3 regions of the Nostoc sp. UHCC 0252 genome follow, and region 3 is predicted to be linked to each of the others. Evidence: predicted binding sites of a transcription regulator. Region 3 holds the regulator's gene; each other region holds the start of a gene.
The links. Region 3 encodes NtcA, which controls nitrogen genes in cyanobacteria. Its sites were predicted from a motif close to TNTGTANNNNNNNNTACANA; they were not measured.

Region 1 (7,273 bases), on a different contig from region 3:
TAATCCTAGATAATTCCTCTTCTAAGAAACTGAAAGTTTTGCTCTTTAAGGGGATACCGTTGCATCATCTCCTTGAGGAGCAATTTTTATTAAACTAAATAACTCTGCTTCCTATCTTCTCACCTGCTTAACTCATGAGTTAGGATGACTATATTTTAATCAGGTGATATGGAAAGAATAGAAGTTGAGCAAAGAACTATTTTAATTGGTTTGGCTGGTAGCCACGGCTATGGTTTAAATCGTCCTGATTCAGACTTTGATTATCGGGGAGTATTTATTGCACCTAAAAGATACTACTTGGGATTTGATCGCATAGAACAAAAAGATACTGGTTGGGATGAACCAGGAATATTTCCATTCATTGATGGCAATAAAGACACAGTTATATATGAATTAAGAAAAATCCTCCAGTTATTAGCAGGTGCGAATCCCAATGTTTTAGAATTGCTCTGGTTAAATAATTATCCTTTTCTCAGCACAGTTGGACAACATTTAATTAATTATAAGCAGCTATTTTTGAGCAAGAAGGTAAAACATACTTACACTGGTTATGCCTTTGCTCAAATCAAAAAAATGGAAACTCATCGTAAATGGTTATTAAAACCACCGCAAAAAAAACCAGTACCATCTGACTTCGCCATAGAAAACGAAGCGCCCCTGGGCAAAGATGAGCTAAATGCTTTTCTGGAGTATCTTTATAACTTAATCAGAGGACGGATTGAGTTTTTGGAAGAAGCGGAGCAATTATACCAATTACTAACAGCAGATATTGATTTTAAAGGAGTGTTAAAACAATATACTTTACCCGATGAAACTTTAGAATATACCCAAAACTTAACTAATAGCCGTAAAGATTTTATCCGTTTGCTTCAAAAAAGCCAAAGTTACCAAATAGCTTTAAGAGAATGGAAGGCTTACTTATCTTGGCAGGAAAATAGAAATCCGGCTAGGGCAGAAATGGAAAAAAAGTCGGGTTTTGACCTCAAACATGGGATGCACTGCATTAGATTGTTACGCAGTGGAGTAGAAATATTGCAGCAAGGTGAAGTCATTGTAGATAGAAGAATAGCTGGTGATGTTGAGGATTTAAAAGCTATTTTAAAGGGTGAATATTCTTATGAGCAGGTGATGAAAATGGCAGAAGATTTGGTTTCTGAGATGGAAACTGTTTATGATCATTCTGCACTACCTCACAAACCTGATTTGGAGCAAATTAATGAGTTATGTATGGAATTAGTAGAAATGCAAAATTGGTAAGAGTGTTCCAAAAAATAAATGATCCAAAACCCGTCATTGCGAGTGTTCGCGGAGCGTCTCGTAGAGAAGCGAAGCAATCCTAGCCCTTGCGATTGCTTCGCTTTGCTCGCAATGACAATTGAGCCTTTTTTTACTTGGAGTACTCTAAATTTAAGTATGAAGATACGCTTGGTTCAGGTAGGGGCAATTCATGAATTGCCCCTACCTGAAAATTAAGGTTTCGACTAAAGTTTTGTCTAAGTCTTGAGCTACTTCCTTTCTGGATGCGCTACATCTTCTGGTGAAGGATTACCCATCTGATTAATTGTGGCAATCATCTGATACAAGCGCCCCAAGTCACGTTGATTGAAGTACAAAATGAGGCGAGGTAGTTCAGCAGTTTCATCTTGTGCTTCTTGAGGTAACGCCTGACTTTTTTCAATCTGTCCTTTAACAAGAATGTCACTAAAATTAGCATTGAGTTGCTTTACAAGAGCGTCTGATATATCTGTCTTCAGGCGAATGACTAATTGACCACTTACATATCGACAGGAATGATAAACCTGGTAAAAACGGGTGATTGCATCACAAGCGACATCCAGGTTGTCTGTCACTGTGTAAAGACTAGGATCTTCAGGATTGACAAGACCATTTTGCACTAATTCCTTATCAATATATTCGCTCCAAGAACGCCAGTAAGTACCACCAGGGTGATCAATTAAAACTAGAGGTACTGGGCCAAATTTACCAGTCTGGCTTAATGTCATACATTCAAAAGCTTCATCTTGAGTACCAAAGCCTCCCGGAAATAAGGCTATAGCGTCACTCTCTTTGAGGAGAAATAGCTTGCGGGTAAAGAAATATTTAAAATGTATTAGCTTAGGATCGCCCTCTATAAAAGGGTTTGCTTCCTGCTCAAAGGGTAACTGAATGTTTAATCCAAAGGAATTTTCTCGCCCAGCGCCTTCGTTACCCGCCTGCATGATTCCACCGCCGCCGCCGGTCATCACCATAAATCCTAATTGAGAAATATTACGAGCAAAATCAAGGGCCATTTGGTACTCTGGTCTATCTGGTGCTAGACGGGCAGAACCGAAGATGGTGACTTTGCGAACGTGTCGGTAATCATAAAATAACTGGAAACCTCGTTCCATATCTGCTAATGCAGCCGACAAGATTTTCCAGTCAAGACGCTCAATCTCGGAATCAGATAGACGAACAATGGTGGCAAGTGCTTGCTGAATAAATTGCCGATTTTTTAATGTCGGTAAACGAGCGATTAATTCAGCGATATCCGCCTGTAAAGACTCTAATGTGTCAAATGACGCAGATGAAGTCATGAGAACTGCTGCAACAATGGCATTATATTCTACGTGAATGAATGACACTCTAGCAAGCGGGATACAGCCCTGTGATGTACCGTTAGCGCTCTCAAAACTGGCTTTGAAGTAGTATCTCTGAAGCTGAAATTCCCATCTTTTGAGATTGGGACTCGGATAATGGTGTTTAAAGATGCCAATTTTAATCTAACTTCTTGTGGAGTGGGCGATCGCACTTTAACCTTGTATCTGTATCCTCTGTGTCTAGAGTATTCTGTTTATTTGGATATTTGATAAGCTTTAACAAAATAACAGTTAAAAAATCTAACAATTTTAGTAAACATACTCGCTACATTTGCCACCCTTGTATTTTTAGGTAAATGTAGTTTTTTAGATATTTGTAAAGTGTCGGGGAGTCTAGCAGATGAAGATATTGGTATTGAGTTGGGAGTTTCCGCCAAGGATTGTTGGGGGAATTGCGCGGCATGTAGCGGAGTTGTACCCAGAACTGGTAAAGCTAGGGCATGAAGTCCACCTGATTACAGCCGAATTTGGTCAGGCATCAATGTATGAGGTGGTTGAGGGAGTAAAGGTACATCGCGTGCCAGTGGCATATAGTAACGACTTTTTCCACTGGGTAGTCAATCTCAACCTGAGTATGGGAGATCACGGTGGTAAGTTGATTTTAGAGGAAGGGCCGTTTGATTTAATTCATGCTCATGATTGGTTAGTAGGAGATGCTGCGATCGCTCTCAAGCATAGTCTCAAAATACCACTAATTGCTACAATTCACGCTACAGAATACGGACGCTATAACGGTATTCATACACATATCCAAGCCTATATAAATGGCAAAGAAAACTTACTGGCTTTCAACGCTTGGCGAATTATCGTTTGTAGCAATTATATGCGCCAAGAAGTAGAACGAGTATTACAAAGTCCTTGGGACAAAATCGATGTCATTTATAACGGTATCCGAGCCGAAAAAAAACAGCATCACGTAGATTTTCATGCGCTGGATTTTCGCCGCCAATTTGCCACGGACAATGAGAAAATTGTCTATTACCTTGGTCGCATGACTTACGAAAAGGGTGTACCGACATTACTTAATGCTGCACCCAAAATCCTGTCAGAAATGGGAGGTAATGTTAAATTTGTCATCGTCGGTGGCGGCAATACTGACCATCTCAAGCGCCAAGCCTGGGATTTGGGAATTTGGCATCATTGCTATTTTACCGGTTTTCTCTCCGATGATTACTTAGATAAATTCCAAACTGTCGCTGATTGTGCCGTGTTTCCCAGCCTTTACGAACCCTTTGGGATTGTCGCTCTAGAAAGCTTTGCTTCCCGTGTGCCTGTAGTGGTTTCTGATACTGGCGGTTTTCCTGAAGTGGTGCAACATACCAAAACAGGTATTGTTACTTGGGTGAACAATCCCGATTCTTTAGCTTGGGGAATTTTGGAAGTTTTGAAAAATCCAGGTTATCGGCAATGGCTGGTGGATAATGCTTATGAGGATTTAGAGCGCCGCTTTAGCTGGCCGAAATTAGCTAGGCAAACTCAAGAAGTATATCAGAGAGTTGTACAAGAGCGATCGCAAATTGCCTGGTAAGCAACTTCTCATATCCCGGTTTTTTCAATAATAGGACTTATGCAAAAGTACACGTAGTAGGGGCAATTTATGAATTACCTATATTTGACAATCTTTCTTTTTGGCTATTGTTTGCGTAAGTCATAAAAGTATACATTGCGATTTGCGATCGCTCACAAGTACACCTTTTTCAAAGCCTGGTAGAGTTTACAAAAAAGCGATCGCTCTTTCTCAACAAAGACAAAAGTGCGATCGCTATATTTTATACTTTTTGTTGAATGACTAAATATCCTGTTCGCTCAACTCGCGTGTGATGTGATCGAATGGTTCATCAACAAAAGCAGTATTAGCCACACCTGCTGCTGCTACTTGCTCCTTAATCAGATCCTTGAGAATCTGGATACCACGAACCGTAGGCCCAATAGGTACTCCTAAAGAATTGTAGGTTTCCCGCAGCCCTTGCAGCACACGCTCATCCAATACATTTGTATTTCCAGCAACTAGCGCATAGGTGGCATAGCGCAGATAGTAATCCATATCCCGCAGACAAGCTGCATAACGACGAGTTGTATAAGCATTTCCGCCTGGACGAATCAATTCTGGCAGTTCTTCAAATAACCTCAAACCAGCTTGCTTGACGAGTGCAGCCGCATTAGAATTTATTGCCGCCGCCGCTTGTACTCGGACTGTACCACTGTCAAAGTAAGATTTCAGGCTATCGATCGCATTCCGGTCAAAATACCGACCAGCTAAGTCATAATTCTTAATTAAACTTGTTACCGCATCGCGCATTCTTTTTTCTCCCAATCCTTGCTATTTATGGTTTGATATTTATTTGGCTGCACTCACGCACCAGTAAATTTTTGTGCTATTTAAAATAGATTCGGCACAAAAACAATCTATCCACTATTTAAGGATTCTATGCCAAAGTTGACCCCTATATGATGAACTTTCCAGTTTTGTACAGATGAACGCTGAAAGGTTAATATAACCTGATAATCCAGATATCTGTAACATAAGCTACAAAATCCGCTAATGTCTACTATTTAAGATATTTCTGGTGTGTCACGGTCTGATTGAGATCAGCAGGGTTAGGATGCAACGTAAGATTCTGGTTGACTTTAGGAAATTGGTAGAGAAGGAGTAACAATGACTACACCACAAGAACTCTTGAAGAGAATTCAAGATGAAAAAATTCAACTGATTGATCTCAAATTCATCGACACAGTAGGGACTTGGCAGCACCTCACACTGTACCAAAACCAAATCGATGAGACTGCGTTCACTGATGGCGTAGCTTTTGACGGTTCCAGCATTCGCGGCTGGAAAGCAATCAACGAATCGGACATGACAATGGTACTCGACCCCAACACTGCTTGGATCGACCCATTCATGGAAGTGCCAACACTAAGTATAATTTGTAGTATTAAAGACCCCCGCACGGGTGAACCATACAACCGTTGCCCACGGGTTATTGCCCAAAAAGCAATAGATTACCTGGTTGCCAGTGGCATCGGTGATACAGCTTTCTTTGGCCCTGAAGCTGAGTTCTTTATCTTTGATAGTGCTAGGTTTGCCCAAACTGCTAACGAAGGCTACTACTTCTTAGACTCCGAAGAAGGTGCTTGGAATTCTGGTAAAGCCGGTACAGATGCAAAACCCAACTTAGCTTACAAACCACGCTTCAAAGAAGGTTACTTCCCAGTCGCACCGACGGATTCTTTCCAAGACATCCGTACAGAAATGCTGTTGACAATGGCAGAATTAGGTGTGCCCATTGAAAAACATCACCACGAAGTTGCTACTGGTGGTCAGTGCGAACTAGGTTTCAAGTTTGGGAAGTTGATTGAAGCGGCTGACTGGTTGATGATTTACAAATATGTCATCAAGAATGTTGCTAAAAAATATGGCAAAACTGTCACCTTCATGCCAAAACCGATTTTTGGCGATAACGGTTCGGGGATGCACTGTCACCAGTCCATCTGGAGAGACGGCCAACCTCTGTTTGCAGGTGATAAGTATGCCGGTTTGAGTGATATGGCGTTGTACTACATTGGTGGTCTTCTCAAACACGCACCAGCACTGTTGGCAATTACCAACCCCAGCACCAACTCATACAAGCGCCTAGTACCTGGTTATGAAGCTCCTGTTAACTTAGCTTACTCTGAAGGAAACCGTTCTGCTTCTATCCGTATTCCTCTATCTGGTAAAAACCCCAAAGCCAAGCGTTTAGAATTCCGTTGTCCAGATGCTACATCTAACCCCTACTTGGCATTTGCTGCAATGCTTTGTGCTGGTATCGATGGCATTAAGAACAAAATTCATCCTGGTGAACCCTTAGATAAGAATATCTATGAACTCTCTCCAGATGAGCTTGCAAAGGTTCCCTCAACTCCAAGTTCTTTAGAACTGGCATTGCAAGCGCTAGAAAACGATCACGCTTTCTTGACCGAATCAGGTGTTTTCACGGAAGACTTTATCGAAAATTGGATTGACTACAAGCTTAACGAAACCAAACAGTTACAGCTGCGTCCTCATCCCTACGAATTTTACCTCTACTACGATGCTTAATTAAGCATCGGATCTAACTAAAATTAATAAGTTTCGCCACCCTAAAGTAGAGGGTGGCTTTTTTTAGAGTTGTCAGTTGAGATATTCACTCAAAAAATCCAGCTTAAAACTCTTGAAACTTAACTCATAGAAGCATGGCTAGGCCCATAAATCATCCGAGTGCTAGCATCTACTTTTCCTTGAATCGGGTTCCAGTAGTGGGATGCTTCTTCAGGAAGACCAAGTTCTTGTGCAGCACGCATCAGCATGGATTGTTGGCGATTCTTGACTTGCTGATGTTCACGCACCATCAACGCACGAGATTTATCTGCGATAGACATAACCATATTCCTCTCTATTTTGTGAATATATAATTTTTGGTTTCTCTATAAACCAATATAGCAAAGATTCTGTAACATAAGCTACTTTTTACAAAAGTTTATGTTTGCTTTTGCTGACATAAGTAATCAGACAAAAATATTTATTGTCATTGCGAGCGAAGCAAAGCAATCGCAAGGACTGGGGTTGCTTCTCTTCGAGACGCTCCGCGAACGCTTTGCTCGCAATGACATTCTGT
Region 2 (7,273 bases), on a different contig from region 3:
AAGCTTACGTCTATGCTGCAAAAATACGCCTAGCAGAAATAGCGAGGATGAAGAAGCGGCTTGATTTAGCAGATCGCTGGCTAGAAGAGGCTAGAAGTCTCAAGGTTCGTTTTAATCGAGATTTTTGGGTGGAAGACCAGGATTTCTGCGCCTTGGCTTTGGATGGAGATGGCAAACCAGTAGGCAGTATTACCTCAAATCCTGGTCATTGTCTGCATTTGGGTCTTTTCACACACGAAAGAGCTTATAGCGTGGCAGAAAGGTTACGCGCACCAGATATGTTTAATGGTTGGGGCATTCGGACTCTAAGTAGTTTGTCACCCGCTTACAATCCGATGGGTTATCACATTGGTTCGGTTTGGCCTCATGATAACGCTCTGATTGCAATGGGATTGCGATCGCTCGGTCTTATCGATCAAGCCTTAGAACTTTTCCAAGGTTTATTTGACATGACTAGTCAGCAACCTTATCAACGTCCTCCAGAACTCTTCTGCGGCTACGAACGGAACGGTGATAATGCCCCTGTACAGTATCCTGTTGCCTGCACTCCCCAAGCTTGGGCTACAGGTAGTGTTTTCCAACTGCTGCAAATGATGGTTAACTTAGTGCCTGATGCTCAAAATAACTGCTTGCGAATAATCGACCCCGCTTTGCCAGAATCGATTAATCGCTTGTCATTTCATAATTTGCGAGTCGGCCCTACCATCCTCGATTTAGAATTCGAGCGTTCTGGGACTACGACTGCTTGTCGCGTTGCGAAAAAACGCGGTAATTTGCGGGTAGTTATCGAAGCATAGAAACAGATTAGGGAGTAGGGAATTTACTACTCCCTATTTTATGCTTGATAATATGATCTGAAATTCAGAACCTACGCTTAGTCCTACTATCTACTCCAACCAACGCAGTATTAATCTCCTTCATCGGCAGTGTGTAGACTTCTTAAAAGCTGCTCTGTAAGCTCGATCAATTCATATACAGAGTTTTGCGTAATTTGTGTAGTTTTGAAGCCATGAGCAATAGAATTACGTAATGGGAGTGCATTCATTAGTAACTGATACTCAGATTTTGAAATTACACCTTCAATTGCTAATTGCTTTACTAAATAGCTTGGATCAAATCTTCGTAAACTTAGCTCCTCCTTTTGGGCTATAAGTCTCAAAGTTGCTTCTACTAAAGACCAGGAATATAGGAGAGCTAATTCTGGATGTTGCGTTGTAAGTTGCCTCGCTAGTTGCAACTGTGATTCTATTTCACGCTCTTGAAGAGAAGTCTCTGCTTTGAGAGAATACATTGTATCCTCTGGGTTGGTCATTACTAATTCAAATCTCCAACCAGGATGTTTTTCTACCGCTTGAGCTAAATTACCTAAATATTGATTAGAAGAAGAGTTCAGTGAGGAGCGTGACTTGACTTGAATAACTACATTTTCTTCTCCCCGACGTACTATCATGTCAGGGCGATAGTGATTAAGGAAGTCAGGCAAGTCTTCTGGATTTGGATGAAAAAAAACTTCGTAACCCTTTTCACGATACTCTTCTGCTAGTTTCAGCAATCGCTCTCTTTCTAAGTTTGCGGTTGAAGTTTCCATCAAATAATTACCTCCTGGTTAGGAGCATCAATTACGACAATATATAAGAACTCATTGCCACGGGCAAAACCTTCCGCCAATGTCGTCGAGGTCATATTTTCTATTCTAAAGTTAACTGACAAATCTCTCTTTCTAACTAGGAGATCGCTTACTTGATTATCATCGACGTAGGCTAATCCTTTAATTGCATCTTGAATAGGCTTCACTATATTGTCTACATCCATTTGATCGGAATCATAGAAATAGGTTATCTGGAGCATAACCAATCCAGTAGCCGTTTTTTGTTCCGAAGACCAATATTTTTCAGCTTCTTGTCGCACTGTCTTTTTCCAATCTTCAAGCCGATTGCCCTTACCACGCTTACGAGTCTGTTGTGATACTGGTGGGCCATCTACTATGAACTCAAATCTGGTCAATGCACTTTTAAATAATAAATCACAGCTTATTTTATGCTAGTAACCTCGAATACAAGCAGAGAATTATCACTACTACCTGTTTCTTGTCTTTCTCAAGCCAATAAGTAATGTGCTACGGTTTTAGGATTAACTGGCGAGTATGATGTTAACTTTTCAGCCCAACGATGCGATCGCCTTAAATTCAACAGATGGTAATAAAATTTTGCTATAGGAAAGATTAAGGATGTAAAAACAACAATCATTTACACCCAAACTGCTAACAGACGCGATTAATCGCGTCTCTACGTTATGCTTCTTCAGAATTATCTCTTTTATGTCCTGGGGATGCTTCGTAAAGTGCATCAAGATGTTGGCGAGCATCTTCAACGTTAATGGAACGCATTACCAAAAGCGGCTCCTTAATTAAATTGCCTGCGTTATCTAATAACTCTGGATGGGGTACAAATTGTTTTTTTGATGAATAATAACCGTAGTTGCCTTGATTATTCACTGGCGAGGAATTCGTTGGGTAAGTTCGCTCCCGATCAAAACTGAACATGATCAAGTTACGAATTAAGTTGCCAACAGCTATAAATGCAAGGATTGTAAAAGCAAGAATGTAAAGTAGGTGTAACATCGGGTTTTTCTCCAGAACAACAATTTTTAAAACTTATTTTTGTGTAACGCTTTGTTTCGCCCAGACTGTGGCTCACAGTTAAGATGACTCTCTAACGCACTTTTATGCGCTTACATTTATATGAAGCTATTTGTCAACCGTTATTCCACTTACGGTAGCATAGGATACATTATTTTGTTAATCCAGATAATGTTAAGAAATTCTTAAGCTTTTTGTACTTTATCTTCGATGACATACCCTAGCGTCTCATGGTTAGACATTGCTAAGTAGTCTGCGGAAATTTAACAGATGCTCCCATCTAGTTAAACCCACGCTCTTGACGAAAGCGCATTGCAACATTCCAGCATTCTGTTACTAATTGATGCCAAGGCATTAATGTTGCCATATCAATCCCGACTTGTTTATCGGTTGCAGCAAATAACATTTTTGCCGTACTTAGTTCATCTTGCGCTTGCTTAATACGTAAGAGCAGAGCAGATTGCTCTTGGTCACTCATAAATGATAACTGCTCAGTTTCGAGTAAATGGCGCGATCGCGTGAACCAATGCTGAAAATCTTCCAGCAGGGGTTCTAAAACCGTTTTCAGCAACTCAGTCCCTGGTAAATTTGAGTCTGACATAAATGAGAAGGATATTGCCAACTTTCTTACTAATATTAACGTTATTTACGTTTCTTAACATTATTTTTATTTATTATAATCTTACTTTTGCAAATAATGTAAAGATTAGTAACAAATAATACAGAATTTATTATATAGTCTTGCTATTGGGTTTGTACAGTTACTTTGGATAGGTATGCATATCTACCGCATGGAGAAGTAACTGATACTGAGTAGCAATTCATCAGCTAATTTAGCTATGTCTACGACGGGCTACGCCTACGCCTAAAATCTTGAATTTGCTACTCAGCTGACCGATTAAAAATTTATCTTCCCTGGCGATAAACTAATGCGGTAGTTGGAAAATAAAGCTGAAAAAAGCAAAAACCAAAGCCGTTATAGTTGAATAAGCCTACAGATTCAGATAAATCACCTTTTGTAATCACCTCGCCAACGGTTCAGCAGCCAATGTCGCCAAATTCATCAAATCAGTCTCAACAGTCAGAACAAGTTGAAAAAATCTATTTACCGCGTACCAGCGAATCGGAGAACTTAAAAAAGATTCGTCACACTGCTTCCCATGTTATGGCAATGGCGGTACAAAAGCTGTTTCCCAAGGCGCAAGTTACAATTGGCCCTTGGATAGAAAACGGCTTTTACTATGATTTCGACAGTCCAGAACCATTTAGCGAAAACGATCTCAAAGCCATCAAGAAAGAGATGGTGAAGATTATTAATCGCAAGTTGGCGGTTATTCGAGAAGAAGTCAGCCGTGAAGAAGCCGAACGCCGGATTCAGGAAATTAAGGAACCTTACAAGCTAGAAATTCTGGCAGATATCAAAAACGAACCAATCACAATTTACCACCTGGGGAATGAATGGTGGGATTTGTGCGCGGGGCCTCATCTGGAAAATACCAGTGAATTAAACCCGAAAGCAATTGAATTAGAAAGCGTTGCGGGCGCTTATTGGCGTGGAGATGAAACTAAAGCCCAATTACAACGCATCTACGCTACCGCTTGGGAAAGTTCAGAACAACTCGCTGAATATAAGCGACGCAAAGAAGAAGCGCTACGACGAGATCATCGGAAACTTGGGAAAGAACTGGGATTATTTATATTCTCTGATTTAGTAGGGCCGGGTTTACCTTTGTGGACACCCAAAGGTACTTTGTTGCGGAGTACCTTAGAAGACTTTCTCAAACAGGAACAGCTAAAACGGGGTTACTTATCTGTAGTAACACCTCATATCGCCAGAGTAGATTTATTTAAAACCTCTGGACACTGGCAGAAATATAAAGAAGATATGTTTCCCTTAATGGCAGACGATCAAGAAGCTGCTGCACAGGAACAAGGCTTCGTTATGAAGCCGATGAACTGCCCCTTCCATATCCAAATATATAAGAGTGAGTTACGCTCTTATCGAGAATTACCGATGCGACTGGCGGAATTTGGTACTGTTTACCGTTACGAACAGTCGGGAGAATTGGGCGGTTTAACACGGGTGCGCGGTTTTACTGTAGATGATTCTCACCTGTTTGTCACCCCAGAACAGTTAGATAGCGAATTTCTCAGTGTGGTGGATTTGATTTTGTCGGTGTTCAATAAGCTGCAACTAAAGAACTTTAAAGCTAGACTCAGTTTCCGCGATCCTGCTAGTGATAAATACATCGGTTCCGATGAAGTTTGGGACAAAGCCGAAGGTGCAATTCGCCGTGCAGTTGAAACCTTGGGGATGGAACACTTTGAAGGGATTGGAGAAGCGGCATTTTATGGGCCCAAACTCGACTTTATCTTTAGTGATGCCCTAGATCGGGAGTGGCAATTAGGAACTGTGCAGGTAGATTATAATTTGCCTGAACGCTTTGAGTTGGAATATGTTGCTGAAGATGGGGTTCGCAAACGTCCAGTAATGATTCACCGTGCGCCTTTCGGTTCACTGGAAAGGTTGATTGGGATCTTAATTGAAGAATATGCAGGCGATTTCCCTTTGTGGTTAGCGCCAGTGCAAGCTAGATTACTTCCGGTGGGCGATACACAGCTAGACTTTGCGAAAGATGTGGTGGCAAAAATGAGAGCCTTGGGCATCCGTGCAGAAGTTGATACCAGTGGCGATCGCTTGGGTAAACAAATTCGCAATGCAGAAAAAGAAAAAATACCTGTGATGGCTGTGGTGGGAGCTAAGGAAGTGGAAACTAATACCTTGAGTATCCGTACCCGCGCCTCTGGGGAATTGGGAGTTATCGCTGTAGATGAGGTGGTGGATAAGATGAAGGATGCGATCGCTAAGTTCGAGAATTTCTAAATAAAATCTAACCGCAGATGCACACTAATTATAATTGGTGTGCATTTTTTTCGTGGATTGGAGCATTAGCTAGCTGGTAGGTTGTGGTAAGGGTGCGATCGCGTTCTACTTGTAGATTGAAACCCTAAGTTAACGGAGATAAAAGTGGATTCATCCAGTTCAAATACTCGGCGACGGAGATAAAAGGTGGATTCATCCAGTTCAAATACTCATTTTAATTTTAACTTTTTATGAGATTTGGAAGGTCAAAAAGTATCACAGACCACAAAAGTTTTCTCAATCACCGCACTCAAGAAAACTTTTCGAGTTATTCAAGACTGATAGGATTAATTTAAAGACTTGTGGAATCTGCTCTTCCTAAACAGACTGGACTTGCATAAATTAATGTCAATAATTTTTGACTAACATTATGAACCGCTTTACCTCTATTCTGTTAGCTGGCTTGATAGCATCTGCATCAGCTTTGGCTATTTCTCCAAAAGCTGAGGCGAATACACCAGCGTCTTATGTTGCTGAGTCTGATAGCTACGGTAACTACGAACGTCATAGTCGTCACTACAGAAATGGTGATTACGACCGCCGGAACGACCTTCGCAACGTTCGTGACAACGATCGCCGATATAATCGTCGCTATGACCGCGACAATAATCGCCGCTATGACCGCGACAACAATCGCCGTTATGACCGCGACAATAATCGCCGATATGACCGCGATAATAATCGCCGCTATGACCGCGACAATAATCGCCGCTATGACCGCGACAACAATCGCCGCTATGACCGCGACAATAACCTTCGCAACATTCGTGATAATTTCCTTCGCTATCAAATCGATCGCGATTGGAGACGTGATTAATCCTTTTGCCTAGAAGTCTCTTTATTAGGGGCTTCCAAATAACTATTTATTCTGGGTGGGCAAAATGCTCACCCATTTTTAATGCCTAAAATCACAGCCAATTAAGTAACCACACAAAATTAATTACAGTCATTGCGAGCGAAGCGTTCGCGGAGCGTCTCGTAGAGATAGCAATCGCAAGGGCTGGGATTGCTTCATTTCGCTTCTCTACGAGACGCTAACGCGAACGCTACATTCGCAATGGCATTGTGATAATTAATAGTGTTTATATTTCGATTGACGAATATATTGACTGAAGACTGGCACGACCCTTGGTGAAACGTTCTACTTTGACGAGGGAGTTTAAAATGCGATTAACCTACCAGTACCCTTTACGCCTCACGGCACTACAAAAAGCTACTTTTGAACACTGGCTTGAATTGTACCGTCGTCCGCCATCATCTGGGTAGCGAGTTGACCGATCAACTCGCCAACCCACATTAAAGCTCAATTAACTTGAAGCCCCAAGGTTTGAGGGCCGCTTCAGCTAGCTCCGTATTTACACCTTCATAAGCCTCCCATTCCAAGGGATGCTCTTTTGGATGTCCGTCGCCGACATTACCCGCAACTTTGATTATCGGACAGTTGGCGATGCGATCGCGCTCTAGCCCTTTTGGAATTGCTAGTTGGATTTTGTGACCAATAAACTTTGCTGTACTTTCTTCAGCGACAGACTCACGGATTAAACAAATATCACCAGCCGTCCCCCAAGTAGTTTTGTAGATGTGGAGGAATGATATATAGGTTACTGGTTTGATCGCTCTTTTTATAACATGCATTATCTGTAATCCTTATACTATGAGTCAAAAATCATAAATCATACAAGTATTTTCTATCACGTTCGTAGGGAAGAATG
Region 3 (7,273 bases):
GCCCCAGCAACCCAAAGGTTTCGCCTTTGTAAACTGTTAAAGAACAGTTTTTGAGAGATACGATTTTTTGATTTAACCAAAAACCAGTACGATAGACTTTTCGTAACTCAGAAGTTAGGACTACTGGCGGAATGTCTTTCGTATTAAGTTGAGAATCAGGGTCATCTGCAACAAAGTTCATCTTGGTTTAACCACTAATTACCAGCTTGGTATTAATTACAAGTTACCTAGTAGGCTGATAATAACCATCACTAAGCGGTGTGTCAATTATTGGGAATTAGGAATTGGGAGAAGAACTACCGCCCTATGCTCAATGCCCCTAAGCCTCCTTTCATAAAACGCCTTTAGAACTAGGAATTAGACCAGCACGACGGGGGTCAATTTCCACTGCTAACCGTGTTGCCCTTGCAAAGGCTTTAAATGTCGCTTCTATGATGTGATGGGAATTAATACCATCCAATTGGCGAATGTGCAGTGTCATTTGGCTATGGTTCACGATCGCCACAAAGAATTCGCGCACGAGTTGGGTGTCATAAGTCCCTACACGCTGGGTAGGAATTTGCAAGCCGTAGCTGAGGTGGGGTCGTCCAGAAAAGTCTAGTGCTACCTGAACTAAGGCTTCATCCAATGGTGCGAGAAAATTACCAAAGCGGACAATACCTTTTCTGCTGCCTAGTGCCTGGTTGAAAGCTTGACCTAAAGTAATGCCTACATCTTCGTTGGTGTGATGGTCATCAATTTCTAAGTCTCCCTTGGCTTGGACATCTATATCAATCAGCCCGTGAGAGGCAATTTGATGCAACATATGATCCAAAAATGGAATGCCTGTTGCTGCTATGCAAGTTCCTCTACCATCCAGATTGATGGTAACTTGCACATCAGTTTCACCAGTGGTGCGGTGAACAGTGGCAATCCGAGGGGTTTCAGTTAAGCGATCGTATGAATTAACTATTTGCATGGGGAGTGGGGAATGGGGAATGGGGAATGGGGAATGGGAAATGGGAAATGGGCACTTTACTTACTCCCCACTCCCTACTCCCCACTCCCCAAATTATCTTACATTCCCATGATTTCATATCCTGCATCTACATATAGAACTTGTCCGGTAATACCACTGGACAAATCACTACATAAGAAAGCGGCTGTATTTCCCACTTCTAGCTGAGTGACGGTGCGGCGTAGGGGAGCTACTTCTTCTACATGGTGAATCATATCCAAAATCCCACCCACTGCTGAAGATGCCAAGGTGCGGATTGGGCCTGCGGAGATGGCATTGACGCGGATATTTTGTGGCCCTAGTTCGGCGGCTAGGTAGCGCACACTCATTTCTAATCCCGCCTTGGCAACTCCCATAACGTTGTAGTTAGGAATTGCTCTGACACCGCCTAAATATGTCAAGGTAACGATACTTCCTCCCTCTGTCATCAAAGGTTTAGCTGCACCACTTAACTGCACCAGCGAGTAGGTACTGATTTCTAAGGCGGTGTTGAAGCCAGAACGAGAGGTTTGGCTAAAATCTCCAGTCAAATCATCTTTGCTGGCAAAGGCCAAACAATGAATGAGGATGTCTAGCTTTCCCCACTTTTCGCGGATTGTCTCAAAGGTAGATTGAATCTGTTCATCATTTTGGACATTACAGGGAAGAAATAAGCTTGGGTTAAGGGGTTCTACCAATTCGGCAACTTTTTTCTCCATCTTGCCGCGTTCATCGGGCAGGTAGGTAATACCCAGGTTTGCTCCGGCTTTATGCAGCTGTTGGGCAATGCCCCAGGCGATGGAGCGGTTATTGGCAATACCTGTAACAAGAGCATTTTTTCCAGTCAGATTCAGCATAGAAATTGTTCATGCGATCGATCATCTAGGAGCATACTAGAATCTGAGGCACGTTTTGTCTTTGTTTTATACAGGATTTGCAAAAATGAATATTGGTAAGAGTGTTTGCTGCGTGTAAAAATCTTGATTTTTCCTAAAGATATTCCCAAAATAACTTTATTTGTTCTTTAAAAAACCCTTTTTAATACAGCTATTGTAGGTACTTATCAACAATTAGTAGCTGAAAGGATCAACAATTATGTATCATTATAAACAAAGAGTTATGAAGTGATTTGTTTGAGTATAGGAAAGTACAGAAAGGTTGACGGTGCTTTATTCATTTTTCGGGTGTATTCTTAGGTAATCAGTTTTTGTTTTTCCGGCATTGGGTAGGGGAAGGGAGATGATCGTGACACAAGATAAAGCCCTAGCAAATGTATTTCGTCAGATGGCGACCGGGGCGTTTCCGCCAGTTGTGGAAACGTTTGAACGCAATAAAACGATCTTTTTTCCTGGCGATCCTGCCGAACGAGTTTATTTTCTTTTGAAAGGTGCTGTTAAACTTTCTAGGGTGTACGAGGCAGGAGAGGAAATAACAGTAGCATTGCTTCGGGAAAATAGTGTTTTTGGTGTTTTGTCATTGCTGACAGGAAATAAGTCCGATAGATTTTACCATTCGGTTGCATTTACTCCTGTGGAATTACTGTCAGCCCCAATTGAACAAGTAGAGCAAGCACTCAAGGAAAATCCAGAATTATCAATGTTAATGCTGCGGGGTCTGTCTTCGCGCATTTTACAAACAGAGATGATGATTGAAACTCTCGCTCACCGAGATATGGGTTCCAGATTGGTGAGTTTTTTGTTAATTCTTTGTCGGGATTTTGGAGTTCCTTGTGCTGATGGGATCACTATTGATCTGAAGTTATCTCATCAGGCGATCGCAGAAGCAATTGGTTCAACTCGTGTTACCGTCACTAGGCTACTAGGGGATTTGCGTGAGAAAAAGATGATTTCTATCCACAAAAAGAAGATTACTGTGCATAAACCTGTTACCTTAAGTAGGCAATTCACATAAAATCAATCGGAGAAAGGGGAATCGGCGCGTGTTCTATTTTCAAAAATGACACTAATAGCTAGAGGTAAATCTAAAATTGAGTAATTTCAGCTATTGCCAATTTCCACTTCTTTCCAGACAATGCTTAAAAGTAGTAGGCTGTATCTGGAAGGATTTCGGTAGCTAAAGATGACCACCGGATACATCCTCATCGCAGCAATTTTAATTCTGGGAGGCGTAATTGCAACCGTGGGCGATCGCATCGGCACACGAGTTGGCAAAGCTCGCCTCTCACTTTTTAACCTTCGTCCGAAAAATACTGCTGTAGTAGTAACTATTTTTACGGGCGGCTTGATTTCAGCATCAACGTTAGGAATTTTATTCGCTGCTGACGAAGGCTTGCGAAAGGGAGTCTTTGAATTAGAAGATATTCAAACAGACCTTAGACAGAAGCGGGAACAGCTGAAAACCGCAGAAACTCAGAAAAGTCAGGTAGAAAGTGAACTAAGCCAAGCAAGAACTGCCCAAACAAAAGCACAAGAAGACTTGCAGGCAATTAATAAATCTTTACAGGCGGCGAATGCCAAACAACTCCAAACACAAGCTCAGTTGAACCGCACCATTAGTCAACAAGCTCAAACTCAAACTCAACTCCAACGCACTCAAGGTCAGCTAGGACAAGTTGTAACTCAGTACCAAAAGGCCATAGCTGAGTTGCAAAGCGTTTCCAACCAGAGAAAAGAGCTACAAGCGGCTGTTGAACTGCTGAAGACAGAACGACAACGACTGTACGCTGAAGCGAAAAAAGCCATTGACGAAGCCAAAACAGCTATTGAAAAACGCGATCGCGAACTCGCTAACCGTCAAGAAGCCGTAGAACAACGCGATCGCAAAATTGCCCAACTGGATCAACTGATTCAAAAGCGTAACGCAGAAGTTGCAGCTCGAGAGCAAGTCATTGCCAAGCGGGAATCGCTTCTCAAAGAATTAGAAGCACAACAGGAGCAACTAGAACTGGAAGTTGCAAGGCTGGAAAAATTTTATCAGTCTTACCGCGACCTGCGTTTAGGTAAACTGGCCTTAATTCGCGGTCAAGTTCTTTCTGCTGCTGTAGTTCGGATTACCCAACCTGCTGCTGCTCGTCAGGCAGTGGTACAACTTTTACAAGAAGCCAATCGCAACGCCAACCTCCGATTAAGTGAGCCTGGGGCAAATCCTGCCAATGTAGAGCTACTGCGTGTGACTCCAGATAGGGTTGACCAATTGAGCAAACAGATTAGTGATGGTCAAGAATACGTGGTGCGAATTTTTTCGGCTGGTAATTACGTCCGGGGAGAAAAGCAGATAGAGTTTTTCGCCGATACAGCCAGAAATCAATTGGTTTTTTCGGGAGGTGCAGTGCTAGCTACAACTAGTGCCGATTCCCAAACCATGACATCCTATCAATTACAGCAACGGTTGGAAATACTAATTTCTGCTTCCCAATTTCGGGCCCGTAACGCCGGAATTGTCGAAGATGTGCAAGTAGAAGGGACTTTTCTCCGCTTTGTCGCCCAATTAAGACGGTACAATCAACCTTTGGAGATCAAAGCGATCGCAGCAGAGGACACTTATACAGCCGGCCCATTGAGAGTAAAATTAGTGGCAATAGTCAACGGACAAATTATTTTTAGTACTTAAAAAAATATTTGCACACTGTTGTTAGTAAGATTTAAACATATCGAATAGCAGTCAAAATAGTTGCTGTAATTGCATTTTTAATTCTTAATTCTTAATTTTTAATTCTTAATTGATTATGACTTCCCGTGAATTTTCACCAACTCAACCAGTCATATTGGGGTTTGATCCAGGTCGGGATAAGTGTGGTTTAGCGGTGATGGGACTGGATCGGCAATTGTATTATCATCAGGTCGTTCTAGCAAAAGAGGCGATCGCTGACATTGAAACACTGCGTCAAAAGTTTCCGATTTCCTTGATGGTGATGGGCGACCAAACTACAGCCAAGCAGTGGAGACAGCAATTATACCAGGAATTGACAGAACCTTTAAGTATTATTTTAGTAGATGAGCGGTATACAACCCTAGAAGCACGCGATCGCTATTGGCAAATGTTCCCACCCAAAGGGCTAACAAAGCTATTGCCACAAGGTCTGCGACAGCCTCCAAGACCGATAGATGACATTGTTGCCATTCTCTTAATCGAAAGATACTTAAACCGCCTCACAGAACCAACACTAAACAAATTTTAGATTCTGGATTTTGGATTTTGGATTCAATCTAAAATCTAAAATCCAAAATTGAATGGCTTCTAACTTTTAAAGTTCCGCCCGAATAGTAAAAGCATAATCTCCTCCAGGCTCTAGCTGATAATCTTGTTGCTCCAAAAATCGACCGAGGGGTTCTTTGATTAAGGCGCGGCCTTGGGAAGGCTTGACGGCAAGTTCTCCCCGGCGAAAATGCCATTGGAAATGCCACTCAAACTCACCTGCACTCACTTCACCTTCAAGGAAGCCGTGCTGCCAAGATTGGCGGGTGATTCTGACATGGGCAATGGTTTCTGGCAGTCGTCTTTTAGCACTCACAATGCTTTATGTCAAGTGTAGAATAACAGCCGCTCATATTAGGCTGGCTTCTTATTTTATGTACCAAACATAGCTTAAATAGACAAACTGACAAAGTGAGTATTTTTAGTTGAGTAAAAGTGCTACTAATGGAGAATCTTGTAAAAGTATTTCAGTTAAAAGTGACTCAAACTTCCTTAATCTAGGCGTTTCATGTCTGTATAGCAATCCTAAATCAAACGCGCAGAAACAAAATCACAACATCACAGAGTAAAGTCAGGGATCTGTGACTTCAATCTCTGCAAGTAGTAGAATGTAGTACGAGTAATTGTTGTTAACATCTTAGGAATGAGTGTATCCTAGAAACTGCATATCTAACGCTTCTTTCGTCGGTGTATTGGGGATTAATTGGGATTTCTTTAAAGAATTTCAGCACAATTACAGCCCGATAAAGCTTAGAGTATTTAAATTGCTTTTCTTGGATATCAAAACGCAGAATATTTTCCAGTGGATATTCGATAACTTCGTTGACACGAAAACTTTTGCGTTCGATAAATACCTTGTCGATGCTTTTATAGAAGATACAGGTAGTTACAGGTGATGTGGCAAAAAAAGCAGAGATTGCCATCATAATCAATACAAATAAAATTAAGAAAAACAGATAATCCCTCTGATTTTGCTGCACCAATAGAGAAGTTTGCCCAGAGTTGATAAAATTGTTGATTTTAAAGGTAATTTTCTGATTTTCTTGATAGCTAACATGGGATAAAAGAGGAAAATCTCCAAATGGAGTTAAAATCAGGACTTGATAGGTTTTCCCCCCTTTGCTATGAGTCTTTGTCAGGATGTATGCTTCCTGGGGATCAAAGATTTTCATTTTCTCCATGCTTCCCAGCAAAGTGAACCGCTTCAATTCACAATTAATTTGGCTAGATGAAAGGCGATCGCAAGTTATTTTAACTGAAGCAGACTCAAAGAATAAGCAGTAAATCAAGAAGCTTAAACAGACAGTAAAAATGCACCACCCAATGAACCAATATCTGAGTGGGCGATGCTTTAGCTGCAATCTGGTACGGGTTTCCTCGACAACTTTCATCGGTGAATGTGTATAGAATTTTTAACTCCTAAGTAGAGTATTCCCTTGATAATCCATTCACCGATCGCCAAGTCTAAGTACTAGGGAGGATTTATAAGAAGTCGCTAAAAAAGCTTTGACTAGCTAGTAGATAATTAGGGCAGAAAGCTATAGCTAGAAGCATGGAAACTAAACAGCTAGGAAAAACTGGTGTCTTTGTAAGCGCGATCGGTTTGGGTGGTATGCCCATGTCAATCTCTAATCGCCCTCCCGAATCGCAATCAATCGAAGTTATTCATCGAGCTTTGGATTTGGGTATTACATTTATTGACACTGCCGACTCTTACTGCAAAGATGAGTCAGATAAACACCACAACGAGCGACTAATTCACAAGGCGCTTACTAGTTACAAAGGCGATGTTAGCCAAGTCATTGTCGCAACTAAGGGCGGTTTGATGCGTCCCGATGGAAACTGGACAAGCAACGGCAACCCAGAACATTTACGCGAAACAATTCGAGTTAGCTTTGAGGCGTTAGGTGGTGCTAAACCCATCGATGTTTGGCAATACCATTCTCCCGATAGTAAGTACACCATTGAAGAATCCCTTGCGCCAGTGAAAGAAGCAGTGGAGGCAGGTTTGATTAGATTTGTGGGAGTTTCTAACTTTTCCGTTGAACAAATTAAGCGGGCGCGAGATGTAGTGGATATTGTCTCGGTGCAGAATCAATACAGCCCTTGGCAACGACAGCCAGAAAATGACGGCGTATTGGA

Region 1: glnA (type I glutamate--ammonia ligase) is a predicted target of NtcA. The motif match lies at 5,154-5,173, and genes of this name have one in related genera.
Region 2: VB732_RS08650 (DUF2605 domain-containing protein) is a predicted target of NtcA. The motif match lies at 3,345-3,364, and genes of this name have one in related genera.

The regions. Positions count from the first base shown of each region.
Region 1 is NZ_JAYGHE010000026.1:55,063-62,335, forward strand. Features, by position in the region: gene VB732_RS16415 (Nif11-like leader peptide family natural product precursor) at 1-13, shown strand, start outside; gene VB732_RS16420 (DNA polymerase beta superfamily protein) at 169-1,257, shown strand; gene VB732_RS16425 (LOG family protein) at 1,506-2,576, opposite strand; gene VB732_RS16430 (glycosyltransferase family 4 protein) at 2,980-4,167, shown strand; gene VB732_RS16435 (hypothetical protein) at 4,268-4,432, shown strand; gene apcB (allophycocyanin subunit beta) at 4,429-4,938, opposite strand; gene glnA (type I glutamate--ammonia ligase) at 5,296-6,717, shown strand; gene VB732_RS16450 (hypothetical protein) at 6,837-7,037, opposite strand; gene VB732_RS16455 (hypothetical protein) at 7,138-7,273, shown strand, end outside.
Region 2 is NZ_JAYGHE010000009.1:114,033-121,305, reverse strand. Features, by position in the region: gene VB732_RS08675 (amylo-alpha-1,6-glucosidase) at 1-797, shown strand, start outside; gene VB732_RS08670 (hypothetical protein) at 908-1,588, opposite strand; gene VB732_RS08665 (RusA family crossover junction endodeoxyribonuclease) at 1,588-2,004, opposite strand; gene VB732_RS08660 (hypothetical protein) at 2,097-2,246, opposite strand; gene VB732_RS08655 (DUF2973 domain-containing protein) at 2,291-2,620, opposite strand; gene VB732_RS08650 (DUF2605 domain-containing protein) at 2,919-3,239, opposite strand; gene thrS (threonine--tRNA ligase) at 3,687-5,522, shown strand; gene VB732_RS08640 (hypothetical protein) at 5,932-6,378, shown strand; gene VB732_RS08635 (hypothetical protein) at 6,858-7,196, opposite strand.
Region 3 is NZ_JAYGHE010000025.1:56,285-63,557, forward strand. Features, by position in the region: gene VB732_RS16060 (ABC transporter ATP-binding protein) at 1-181, opposite strand, end outside; gene hisB (imidazoleglycerol-phosphate dehydratase HisB) at 332-958, opposite strand; gene fabI (enoyl-ACP reductase FabI) at 1,057-1,833, opposite strand; gene ntcA (global nitrogen regulator NtcA) at 2,216-2,887, shown strand; gene VB732_RS16080 (DUF3084 domain-containing protein) at 3,056-4,546, shown strand; gene VB732_RS16085 (pre-16S rRNA-processing nuclease YqgF) at 4,662-5,114, shown strand; gene VB732_RS16090 (DUF3146 family protein) at 5,181-5,450, opposite strand; gene VB732_RS16095 (hypothetical protein) at 5,761-6,522, opposite strand; gene VB732_RS16100 (aldo/keto reductase) at 6,684-7,273, shown strand, end outside.